3 regions of the Paenibacillus sp. KS-LC4 genome follow, and region 2 is predicted to be linked to each of the others. Evidence: riboswitches for the same ligand, from Rfam matches in the RefSeq annotation. Region 2 holds a riboswitch; each other region holds the start of a gene.
The links. A riboswitch is a leader RNA that binds a small molecule or an ion and turns the genes downstream of it on or off. The one in region 2 is predicted to bind cyclic di-GMP.
Positions count from the first base shown of each region.

Region 1 (4,232 bases), 740 kb from region 2:
CCGCTGTGCGTGTCAGCTGTTCCACAGAGCTGTTTATTTCCATAATGGAAGCAAGTTGCTCTTCCGACATGGCGGCAATCGTCTCAAAGCTTTGGGATGAGTCCTTGCTGATTTGCACACTTTGTTTAATCTCGGATTCCACACGCTCCGTATTGGCATTTAGCTGTTCGGCGGCTGAGGCAATTTTCTCCATATGCGTGGATACGTCCGTCGTTGTTGTCACTAGCGTCTGGAATAAAACGCCGACCTTATCTACTTGCTCCAAACCAAGCGCAACTTCACCTGTGCCTTTGTCCATTGTCCCCACGGCATGATTCGTGTCGGCCTGTACCTGTTGAATGAGACTCGCAATCTGATTGGAGGATTCGGTTGATTGCTCCGCAAGCTTGCGAATTTCCTCCGCCACTACCGCAAACCCTTTTCCATGAGCTCCCGCTCTGACGGCCTCGATTGAAGCATTGAGCGCCAAAATATTAGTTTGAGAAGCAATAGATGTAATGGCAGACGTAATGTTGCCGATCTCCATCGAACGCTCGCCCAATCTTTTAATGTCCTCAGCAGCTTCATTAACCGTCTGTTGGATGGAGTCCATTTGATTGGCCAAGGCATCGACGGCCTCATTGCCTGTTTTGGCTCCCTTGGAAGCTTCAGCGGCTATGCCAGAGGTATCGTTAGATATATTTAGTATGCCATATACGCCTTCACTAATATTACCAATCAACCCCAAATTCCTTTCATAGCCCATCATTTGACCCTGCAAGCCGGCGTTTGCTTGCTGAATGTTAGTGGTGGTTTGCTGAACGGTTGTTGATATTTGATCCACATTGCCCAATAGATGCGACGAGGAGCTGGCAACAATCTGTCCCTTATCCAAAATAGAAAGGATCAGCCCTTGCAAATTTTCAAGCATCCCGTTAAAGCTTCTGGAAAGCTCGCCGATCTCATCCTTCGTTTCAAATGCCAGTCTGGAGGACAAGTCGCCTTCGCTGGCAGATAGCCCCTTCAGCTTTTCATTCATGATGGAAAGCGGCTTTAGCGTTTTGCGCATGACCGTATAGATGATGGCTGCGGAAATCAGAAGACACACAATGGTTATAAAAATCGAAAACCGCAGCAAGGCGTTCGCTTGGGCATAGGCTTCGCTTTTGGGAACCAAAATGGCAATGCCCCAATCCATCATGTTAGATTTGCCATAAACGATCATATGCTCCGAGCCGTTAATGACGGCTTCACCTAAACCCGTATCGCCATTTGTGCTGTCCGTTACCATTTTATTTAACGCCTCATTGTCGTAATCGGCCATATTTTTCTGCAAGGTCTCCTCGGGTTTTTGACTAGCCACAACCGTCCCGTCCTTTGTATAAACAATCGCATGACCGCTTTCTCCTAATTTCACTTTGGAGATAAGATCAATCAGGTCCTGAATGGGCTGACCCCCATTGCCGACTCCAACGATATTTCCTTGATCATCCCTTACAGGCGTAGCCGTAAGCACAATCGGAGTTCCCTCCACGCCCGGAGATTTTGAGTCTACAGGATCAATCGTCACCGTCTCACCCTTGATCGCTCTTTGAAAATGGGGGTAATCCTTAACGCTAGTCGTTGCTCCCGGCAAATAAAGCGTGCCGTCAGGAGCAATAAATGCAAATTCGTCCGGGTTATCGGTAATCTTTGTCATCCTGTTGCTGTAGGCGAGAATTTTAGGAATATCTCGGTTCCTCACATCATCAGACTGACTTAATGCCTCGTATTTGGCCTGTGTACCCTGTATCCATATATCAATGTAGTTTTGAACCACAGTCAGCTGCTGCTCTGCCTGTTTCTTAAAGTTTGCCTCCAATGTCGTTTTGGCTCTATCATAGCCAAGGAAGGACACACAGCTTAGTGATACGGTCATTAATAGAGTGGTAATCAGGCTGCTTTTGATGGTTAGTTTCATTGTAATCACTCTTTTTCCTTCGTAAATTTTTGAATACGAAAAAAATCCGGACCGAATAGACTGGATTTGCGTACACATACCCCTTCCTTAGTCGACGACCCGACTAGCATCGTGCTTAGGTCATTCGACTCGAAGCTTTGCGTCCCCGCCCTTCCGCGAGTTCACCTTTATAAAAAAGAATATCGGTAAAGCGTCACTAAAGTTTTATAGTTACACATTAATAATTCATTAGAATCTTTACAAATTTACATATTCAACCAAAAAATACAGTGTTGGTGAGCCAATGAAAGGTTTTTTCATTCAATGAGGAACTTAAAGAATATAGAGGAGCTTGCACAAGCAAGCTTAGAGAGGTGTCGTAGATTCCAAATCGGGCTGGGGCTGGGGCTGGGGCTGGGGCTGGCGCACCCCAGACGCTTCAGACTCGACAATCATTAGGACGTTCTCTTTGACTGCCGAGCGTTAGAGTGTCATGAAGCCGCCGTACCTGGCCAAATATTGTTCTTTTTCTTTATAATCCGGCATTATGCTGCCGACGCGCCTCCAGAAGGAGCGGTCATGGTTCATATGAAACAAGTGGCAAAGCTCATGGATAATGACGTAATCAATTACATCCAATGGAGCCATCGCCAAACGATAATTGAAGGTTAAATGCTTGCTTGAGCTGCAGCTTCCCCACTTGGTCGTGGACTCGACAATCTCAACAGATTTAGGCTTTATTCTCAGCTGCGCCTGATAAATAGGCAGGCGTTCCCCTACAATCTTTTTACAGCTTGCAAAATAAAACTTCTTAAGGTTTTTTCGAAGCTCCTCCTCTGATAAACCCTCAGTCTCCATTAACTCATGCAGCAAACGCTCCTTGCCAAGATAGAGAAATTTCTCTTTCTCTTGATATTGCTTCGTTTGCGGCGTTTTTGTTGCCTCCGCAAGCTGCTTCCTTTGCTCCAAAATCCATTTCCCATGCCGCTCGACTGATCGTTTAATGACCTCTTCACTTGCTGCTTTCGGGGCTTTAACGGTGATGAAGCCTGACGGCTCAATCTGAATCGATATTTTTTTCTCCCGATTGCCGTATTCAACATGAAACGATATCGTTTGATTTTCAAATTCAATGTTCATCGGCTAATTAAAGGTCATCCAGGCTGTCGTGCCGAGCGCTTCAAAGTTCTGCTTATACCAAAAGTTGCGCGATTTATCCAGCGTGTACACATACATTCTCTTTTTCGGATATTTCGCTTTAAGCCAGTTGATAAAGGAGGCCGCATGTCCCTTGCCTTCATATTCCTTCAGCACATCCAGCGCTTCTATAAAAACAAAATCCCTTTTATTTTTAACATCAATATAAAAATCCTTTTCCAAATATTTTTCGTCATCGCTAAAATAATCATTTTCCGCTTTTTCGATGAGCTGCTTGCCGCTCGCATACTCCCAAATGACGCCGTAGCCAACCATCGTCTCTTCTGCTTCAATGACATAGATGCTTGCCGGCAGCTCCGATTGGTCCTTCTTGCTGAGTTCGCTTGCATGGTAGGTCGTTGTAATCTCGCTGAGTGTATTTTGCATTTCTTGATCGAAGGGCTTCTCTATAATGCTGGACATGATTTTGTTCTCCTTTTTGCCTAAGAGCTTGGATTCATTGTGACGGTGACTCGTGACCGTAATCATACCATATTCGATGTATTGAAAAAATAAAAAACGATTTGACAAACGAAATCCATCACGATATATTTAGTTAGCACTCTAACTATTAGATGTCTAATTTATTTAAACAGAAGGTGATAACTATGCAGCAAGACCGCAATCTGCAGTATAAGTTTCGTATGATCGGTCTAATGATGAAGCTCAACGTCAATAAGAAGTTGGAGATGTACGGGTTAACGGTAGAGCAAGGGCATGCCATTCGGTATATTAATGAGCATGAGGAAGGGGGACTTTCGCAGAAGGACCTCGAAATTACCTTTAACCGCAAAGGCTCCTCTATCAGCAGTCTGGTCAACAATTTAGAGAAGAAAGGCCTTATTGTTCGCAAGTCTGATCCGAAAGATGAGCGCCGCAACCTGCTGCGTGTAACCCCAGCTGCGAAAGAGCTGCTTGGCTCGTTCAATCAATATTTTGAAGATTTTGAGCATACGCTGCTGGAAGGCTTCACCGAAGATGAAACCAACTTGCTGTTCAGGTTCCTTTCGCGCATTGAAGCCAATATTGAAGAAGATACGGCGAACTCCGTTGGGCGCAAATCATCATTTTAGCATCCTCGTAGCCCCTCCTTTCGAATGAAGGGAAGGGATTATGA
Region 1 is NZ_CP145905.1:4,303,597-4,307,828, forward strand. Features, by position in the region: gene V5J77_RS18110 (methyl-accepting chemotaxis protein) at 1-1,939, opposite strand, end outside; cyclic di-GMP riboswitch class I at 2,030-2,115, opposite strand; gene V5J77_RS18115 (SprT family zinc-dependent metalloprotease) at 2,402-3,058, opposite strand; gene V5J77_RS18120 (GNAT family N-acetyltransferase) at 3,062-3,538, opposite strand; gene V5J77_RS18125 (MarR family transcriptional regulator) at 3,724-4,188, shown strand.
Region 1: linked by a shared signal. The riboswitch ahead of V5J77_RS18110 (methyl-accepting chemotaxis protein) and the one ahead of V5J77_RS21420 (transglutaminase-like domain-containing protein) in region 2 are both predicted to bind cyclic di-GMP.

Region 2 (4,232 bases):
ATGACCATACCCTAAATCGTCAGGGAAGGTGACCGATACCTTCGCTTCGAAGGACTGTCCAGAAGTCAGCTCAATGTTCGACCAAGTGACCGTACGAGCCGATGAATCATAGACGCCACTTTCTGTTGAGCTTACATAAACGGCATCCGGCGGCAAAGTATCGACTAACGTCGCATTTTTCAAGCTGCCCGGATTCGTATTGCCCGCTTCACCCTTAATACCTACCGTATACTCTACTGCTCCGCCAATAATTGGAACTCCGCTGCCAAATCCAGTCGTTTGGCTTTTGTAAGCCCACCATTTATCGTATGTGGAGGCAGTTGGCGTTGCTGTCGGTGTCGCTGTAGGCGTTGGTGTAGCTACCGGATTCGGGTCCGCGTTAATCGTTACATCCGCCGACGCTGTTGTACTTTCCGCTGAATCAACGAGTGTAATCGTCGCCGTATTCGTCGTAGGAACAGCTGAGCTTGAGCCAGTCGGCTTCGCCTTCACTGGAATTTCCAGCTTCACCGAAGTACCCGAAGGCAGTGGATGTGCATTAACCGTTAGCGTTTGGCCGTTTTTCGTATCCCAGCCTCCATCCTCCCAGCCATCCACAATTTCAAATTGTGCCGGTACCGTATCCACAATCGTTACGTTTTTACCAACATGAGTCGCGCCATCCGCCTGATACAAGATGGTATACTTGAAGGTATCTCCTACATTTACGGTGCTCACACTGGCTGTCTTTGTAAAAGTCAGTCCTGTAATCGGTCCTGCTGCCTGTATTGGAGCTGCGAATGGCTGGAATGCGGCTTGCAGTAGCAAAACGAGCAGCATAATCCAGGAAATCCTTTGCCTAATCGCTCTCTGTCTACTTGCGGGCATCTTATCAATCCTCTCTTTTTCTCTATCTTGAGTTGTTCTCTTGTTGTGATTACCTCACGAAAGCCAAGTCTTTCTCCATCCTCTCCCTCCTTGCATTCAAATAAGTAAATTATATCTAGCTAAACTGTACAAAAACTTTACAAGCTTCCTCACCATTGGACAGCCTAAATAACAGTAAAAAAAGCTCCGTCCATCCCATATTAGGATAGACGAAGCTTCTGTGCGTACCTATTAATTTATCTGTGTTTAAATCCGTTTAATAAACCTTAGCAGCTATATAACGCGAGCTGTCCTTAATCATTTTGCCCGCTTTCTTGCTGTTCTTCATACCAGCATCAAGCGTCGTATCGACCGTGATCCATTTGCCGTCCAAGTATACTTCATTCCAGGCATGATAATTTGATACATCGGACGCTTTACCCGTCACCATCTTGGTCGGTATGTCCAAGCTGCGAAGCATGCCCGCCATTAATGCAGCATAACCGTAGCATATGTCTTTCTGCGAGCTAAGCGTACGATCGATTTGAGGCAAATAATCGTTAGTCACCTTAGCCGCAAGCTTATGATCGTAAGAAATATTCGCTACAATATAATTGTAGATCGCCGTTACCTTCTCGGTATCCGTCTTGGCACCCTTAGTTAGTTCCAATGCTTTCTTGACTGCTTTGCTGTTGCTGCTCCAGTCAATATTTTGAATAGAATTTAAATAGACGACGTTGCTGTCACTCAAATTCAAGGTAACTTTTCCTGTTTGAACTGCTCTATATTTATTGGTTCCACTGACATTTTCCAATAATGTTATCGTATAGTCTCCATTGCCCAGTTGAAGCGCGAACCACTCTTCTGTTTGGTTTGCCCGGAGCGCATACGTGTAATTTTTGCCGTCTTTGGCTACAACCAGCCTTGTATCTACGCCTGACTTGACCTCATAACGAATACCGATGCTTCCTTTATCCACATTGGATTCATCGAGCCAGCTTGTCCCAGCTGCTGCCACTTGAGAAGCTGCTTGAGGGAACACGGATAGGATCAAAGCAAGCAAAATCATAACCGTTAAAATTTTACGCATAAAAAAAACTCCCTTCGGTGGCTAGGCTGCCATCTAATGAATAGAGAAGGCCCTTTAGCTTTGCGTCCCTGCCTTTCGACAGGTTTGCCGTTATCGTGTAAAGTTTTGAAAGTGGTGTTAGGTAGAAAAACTACCTTATATAAAACTATCTCTAGTATATACCCATTAATTGCAACAAACAATACGTTAAACCTTTTTCATTTCCAGGCTGAAGCTTTTATTTTCTTATTTCTCTTCATCCATTTCCGCTTTAATCGCTTCATGAAAGACTCTTCTTTGCGTTCTTTAAGCATGTCCTTTACATCTCTTAGCAGGAGCAAATACCGCATTTCATCCTCATGCTTCAAGCTTTGAAACTCTCTCAAATGCTCAGCGCCCATCCTACTTCAGCTCCATCATGCGTTTTATCAATCCTGTGTAGGCTGATAAAATTCTGATACCCGAACCAGCATTTAGCTGCTTTTTACCGTATAAAATTTTTGGAATCTCCAAAACTTCCTCGGTCCTGTCGACAAATAAAGCCAAGCAAAAAAATCACGAATACCGTCATCCACAATTCCCTCATTGTATTGATAAAGCTGCCGCTGATAGCTCAGTCGACATATTTCTACCCCATCCCACCAAAAAGAGAACGTGTTTTGCTTGTCGTCATGCTCCAGAGCAATCATAAACTTGCCCTCCGAAAGCTGAAAATATTGCTTGTCATAGAAAAACAAAGGCCCCTCAGAAGTAGCTGTAATGCCAATAAAATGACCCCGATGATGGGTATAAAAGCCTCGAACAATCGTGTAATCGGTCATTTGATTTAAATTCAGCTGTCGTAGGTGCTGGGCTCCCGCGCTTATACAGCAAGCCAGCTCAGGATAGCGAAAATGGCGAATGACGTTTATTTGCCGCTTCTCGGTTATCATCATTTTCTTCAACCATTCCTTTGAACATGCTATTTTTTGAAAATAAAGCCCGTTAAGCTTATCCGTCTCCATTTTCACCTGCTCCCCCATTATAAATATACAAACTCTACAATTTCTCGACAAAATTCTTGTTTAATTTCGGAAAATTTACAAAATAGCTCTACAACGCGCTAACGCTGCTTTTCCACTCTTTATACCATTCTGTAATGTACGCGCTTGGCTGCTCATTCAATTCTTCCAACAGCGCAGCGGTTAAAGCATTGTACTGCTGATTAACCATAAGATGATTCCCTTTAGACGCATACAGCTGCATTAAGGCAAAATAAGCCTCTTCCTCTGGCGCATGCTCCTCGATAATCCGCATATATCCGGCAATCGCTTTATCCAGCTGACCATGCTCGACATGCCATGCCTCCAAGCGATAGGAAATATTCAGCCATAGCCGTTTCAGCCGCTGGCGCTCGCTCTCCGCCCACCAATAATCATAATCCTTTAAATAATCGCCTCTGTAAAGATTCATAGCCTCTTCATATTCCGCAAGCGTTGCCGCCGCTAGCGGCGGTGCGGAAGCAATGCCTCGTTCCCATTCCTCTACATCGAGCACAACCTGATTCAGCGTCAATATGTAGCCTTCTGTTGTATTCGCAATGTGAAAGCACTTTCCAAACTGATCTAGCGTTTTCCTAATGTGATACACCGTCGTATACAGCTGGGCATATATTTTTTCCGTCCCATTATCGGGCCATAGCAAATCGATTAAAATCGATTTTCTTACAAGCTGCTCGCGATGCTGGAGCAAATACAGAAACAACTCCTGCGCCTTCGTTGTGCGCCATCTTATGGCTGCATCCTTTTTCCCCGAATACTCCACACTGAACTGCCCCAATAGCTGCAAAACCAGCTGCTGCTGCTCATGCGCATTTTTCACTGGCTGTAGAGCCTGCTCTTTATCCTTTGCAGACGAGTCCAACTGCTTCTGAATCCGTTCCATCGTTTTCAACAAACGCTCAGGATGAATCGGCTTAACGACATAATCCAGTGCATTCAGCTCAAAAGCTTTCACTGCATATTCATCATAAGCAGTTACAAATACGATATTCAGCTCCGGCCTGACCTCAAGCAGTTGTTCAGCAAGCGCAATACCACTGACTTCGGGCAAATTAATATCCAAAAACACAACATCTGGCAAATCGCGCAAAATCCGCTCTTTCCCAATCATCGGATCCTCATATTTCCCCAAAATCTCGACGTTATTTAATTTCACGAGTTGTCGCTCCAAGTAATCCAAAGCGAGGCATTCATCATCTACAAGGATAACCTTCATGCTTTACTCCTTTAATATACGAAATAACCACTCGTTCACAAACTGCCATACTGACAACAAT
Region 2 is NZ_CP145905.1:5,039,786-5,044,017, forward strand. Features, by position in the region: gene V5J77_RS21415 (SdrD B-like domain-containing protein) at 1-867, opposite strand, end outside; gene V5J77_RS21420 (transglutaminase-like domain-containing protein) at 1,124-1,936, opposite strand; cyclic di-GMP riboswitch class I at 1,950-2,035, opposite strand; gene V5J77_RS21425 (hypothetical protein) at 2,389-2,919, opposite strand; gene V5J77_RS21430 (response regulator) at 3,008-4,171, opposite strand.

Region 3 (4,232 bases), 2.7 Mb from region 2:
TTTCGAGCGCCGCGTGGCGCCAGCTAATCCCGCGATCTATATATGCTGCTCGGCCTATTCAGAGCCGGACATGGCGCCGGAAGGCGGCAGCAACCTGTTTATTTTGGCGAATGCTCCTTATACGTCGGACGCTTGGAGCTGGGAGAGAGAGGCGGAGCGTTATCAGGGACGTCTATTCAAGCAGTTAGCTGTCTATGGCTTGGAGGGTCTCGACCTTAATACGGAGCAGCTTGCTGTTTATACGCCGGAGGATCTGGAGCGGGATACATCAGCCTTTCGCGGCGCCATCTATGGCATTTCCTCGAATTCAGCGAAGCAGACGTTTATGCGGCCGTCCAATCGTGCGGATTTGCGTGGACTGTGGTTTGCAGGCGGAACGACCCATCCTGGCGGAGGGACGCCAATGGTTGCCATGTCGGGGCTGCTCACCGCAGAGGCGATGATTCGGCAGCATTCATGAATGGTGCTTTATTATGGTACAAAAGAAAAGCCGTGCTTAGTTAAGAGCAGTAATGCCCTGAAGCCAAGCGCGGCTTAATTCATATAAAGGTTGATGGAGCATGTCCGTGAACGGAATAAGGGTTGGAAAAAAATAAAAAACCCTTCTAAATTAGAGGGCCTGCTTGAAACAACTTATTAAATATCGGGACGACACGATTTGAACATGCGACCCCCTGGTCCCAAACCAGGTGCTCTACCAAGCTGAGCTACGTCCCGAAAAAAATGGTGCCGTCGAGAGGACTTGAACCCCCAACCTACTGATTACAAGTCAGTTGCTCTACCAATTGAGCTACAACGGCGCGGTTATGTATCGGACACAAGATGTATTATGCCATAGAACGCTAGGAGGATGCAAGACCTTTTTTTATTTTTTTCGAAAAAAAATTCGGGCAGCAGTCAAATACCCGAATAGAACTGATTTTTAACTTAACTCTTATCTATAAGATTGTTGCTTTGTTTGAAGGCGGTCCGTTCTTACGGCGATGTATCCCCCATTATTTCAACTTCCTCGGTACGATTTGAGCTTCTTACGAATACTCGCTTATTCGCAGGGTTGCGCCTGGTTGGTTTGGGATAAGTGCTTATCCTTTATTTGTTTCTGATTAAATCCGAAATTAAGATACCGTTTATTTTCAATCCAGTAATGTCACAATCAGTTATTTCAACATTTGATAAATCACAATTTTTTAATTGCCCATTAGATAGATTGCAGTTATGAAAACTTACTGGTTTATATCGCCCATCGGGATTATAATTCCCTTCTCCCTCCATAGGAAGAACCACATTATGAAATTCTGTACCAAATAGATGGACTTTGTCAATAACAGCATGGCTAAAGTTAGCATGCTGAATTTTAATTCCACTCATATTAACATCATTCAAAGTCATTTCACTCATATTTACGTTATTAATTTTCGTCTTCGCCAAACTGACATTATCAATGTCAAGTTCTTCAGCTCTAACCTCTTGCCACTTTGACCCTGATATATCCGCCTTTTGCAAATCCAACTGCTCTACCTTTAAGCTCATTTTCATATCTCCTTCCAGATTATAATTAAGCTGCTTTTGTTGCTTCGACATTCGACCTGCATTTCCCTTTATTACCCAGTTATCTAATCGCCCGTTATTTTTTATCTTCTTTAGGCTGACTTGAGCGTTCGCACAGGCGAGAATACTGCTTTTTGGCAAGCATCGAGGTCCATTAAACGTTTCAACATTTTCTTGCTCATCTGTTTGTGTAATCGAAGATGCTTCAGCAATGAACGCAAGTAAGATCATTGCTGAATCGAGCTTCGCGAGTATCCTCAGCTAAATTGGCAGTATCTTCTCTGGATTCAGGAAGGAGCGGTCTGCATGGCTTGAAAAAAGCTGCAACTGTTCCGGCTTTGGCAACTCATCAAAATGTTCGTATTGCCTTAACCAATCCATTTCCTTCATTGTCTCATTGAGAACTGATGTTCTCATTTATCATAACAGAAAAAAGGTTTAGTAACAATCCTTACGAAAAAGAGCCTTTAACTTTAAAATGAACGACTGCGCTGTACAGCATTTTCCCGCGATCTGGATGAAACACGGCATGGTGGCTAATTGCATGAACGTGTAGGAGCAGAGCCTTATTGGTTTCGATTTGCTGGTCAATTTGTTTTTCCAGCGTTCGTAAGTCGAATGCCTCAAAAAACTCGATCTTATCTTCGATTAAATCTAGGCGAAAATCCATCGTAAACCTCCTTAAATCTCTTTCATGTCTTGTTATGTCTGGCTATTAAAGCGGTGCTCAACATTAATTTAACGCATCATGTCAGCTTATGACGCTTTTTGTAATTTACAAAAAGGTTTCCCTAAATTATACTTTAAAAGTGGCAAAATAAATAGAAAATTACATACTGAAAAAGGCAAACTTATTGAAAAATAAGGGCGCAAAGTTATGGGCCTAAGGTATTGCGCTATGGCTGCCAAACCACCGGTGCAGGACTATAGACTGAGTCAGCTATTCAACCGGTAACGGTGGTTGAATAGCTTTTATTTTTTTCAGTGTAATTAGGAGAAATGGAGAGAAAATAGTGATTACCCGATTGAGAGAGGCAAAGTGGTTAAAATGGACCTCAAAAATTTCTGATTTCTTCAAGAGACAGAAGGTCACAACGAAGCTGCTGTTTATTACTTCCTTAATTACGTTGTTTAACGTAGTGGCTGGCGGTTGGATTTTTATGCAAAATGCTTCGGTTAGAAGTGCCGTGAATGCTTCAAATGAGCTTCAGGAGGCAAAAAAAGAATATCAAGGCGTGTCGGATTCGATGCTGCGAACGCTGCTTTCGATGATTGATGCTGTAGAAAATGGAAGTACTGGCGATGATGGGGTTAATTTGGCACTTAAGTCAATGCCCGAGCGGGTGGACAAACTGAAGGTGACACTAGCAGCCCTTGATGAGAAATATCCTCACGGAGATAATGGCAACGCCTATGCGAACCAAGGCAATGTGTTTGGTCTTGCTCTGGAGCAGCTTCGTGCAGAAAACGGCAATTATAGCCAGCTCTCCATTGAAGACCGTTCCGCCAAGGTTAAACAGCTTGTTAGTACATATACGATTGTTCTAAGCTTTGCTAATGAAACGGTAGAGAAATGGCTTGAAGTGGATTCAATCGCTACACAGGATGCTTTGAACAAAAGTCTTGCGGCTGCCAATATGATTATTATCATCAATATTGTGCTGCTTGCCGTATTGCCGTTCCTCATGTCCTATTCGTTAAGCCGGAATGTGAAAAAAGGCATCGTTGGCTTAATGAAGCGAATTGCCTCCTATCAAAATAACGATTTCACCTATGATGGAAAGCTGAATCGTCAAGATGAATTTGGACAAATTGACCGTTCGCTGGAGCAAATGGGAAGCGCGCTTCGCGATACGCTTCGTTCGACTATGGATGTCAGTACGGTTGTTCTGCAAGCCTCGCGCAATATGGGTGATATGATTGTTCGTAATCAGAATGCTTCCGAGCAGGTGAAAGAAGAGATTAGCAACGGCAAGACGATTTTGATGACCCAGTATGATGATGCCACTTCCATCTCTGCTGTAACAGAGCAAATATCGGCAAGCTCGCAGCAAATTGCTGCCTCCACCGAATATATTAACCGCGATATGAAAGAAATGAGAGAGTCGTCGCGCACAGGCTCCACCGATATGAAGGGCGTCGTGCAAATGGTCAATCAGACGGTGCAGCAATTTGCCCGAGTAACCGAATCCTTCGACCGGATTAATGAGCGTTACAATAATGTAACGAAGTTTTTGGGCGGTATTCAGGATTTGAACACTCAGACGAATTTATTGTCGCTGAATGCTTCGATTGAATCGGCGCGTGCAGGCGAGCATGGCAGAGGGTTTGCTGTAGTAGCAGAGGAGATTCGCAAGCTGTCGAGCCAGACGGACATCATCTCCAAAGATATTACGAAGGAGCTTAAGCTTATTCAGAACGATTTTGCCGACAGCAGCCAGAGCTTGAGCAGCTTCTCAGAAGTGATTGAAACGACGAAGCAGGCGTCGGTGACGGCGAGCGAAATGTTTAACGGCCTGGAAAATCAAAGCAGCGCCTTGTCCGAGCAAATGGGCGAAATCTCTGTCGGTATTGATGAAATTACAAAGGGTATTACCGATATTGTTGGTTCTGTTGACAAGCTTCTGCAAACCTCCTCGGAGGTGAATGGCAAAATGGAGCAGATGAGCGGAATGTCCGAGGAT
Region 3 is NZ_CP145905.1:2,369,841-2,374,072, forward strand. Features, by position in the region: gene crtI (phytoene desaturase family protein) at 1-460, shown strand, start outside; tRNA gene V5J77_RS10055 (tRNA-Pro) at 644-717, opposite strand; tRNA gene V5J77_RS10060 (tRNA-Thr) at 725-800, opposite strand; gene V5J77_RS10065 (pentapeptide repeat-containing protein) at 1,090-1,779, opposite strand; gene V5J77_RS10070 (YrzA family protein) at 2,000-2,218, opposite strand; cyclic di-GMP riboswitch class I at 2,383-2,466, shown strand; gene V5J77_RS10075 (methyl-accepting chemotaxis protein) at 2,562-4,232, shown strand, end outside.
Region 3: linked by a shared signal. The riboswitch ahead of V5J77_RS10075 (methyl-accepting chemotaxis protein) and the one ahead of V5J77_RS21420 (transglutaminase-like domain-containing protein) in region 2 are both predicted to bind cyclic di-GMP.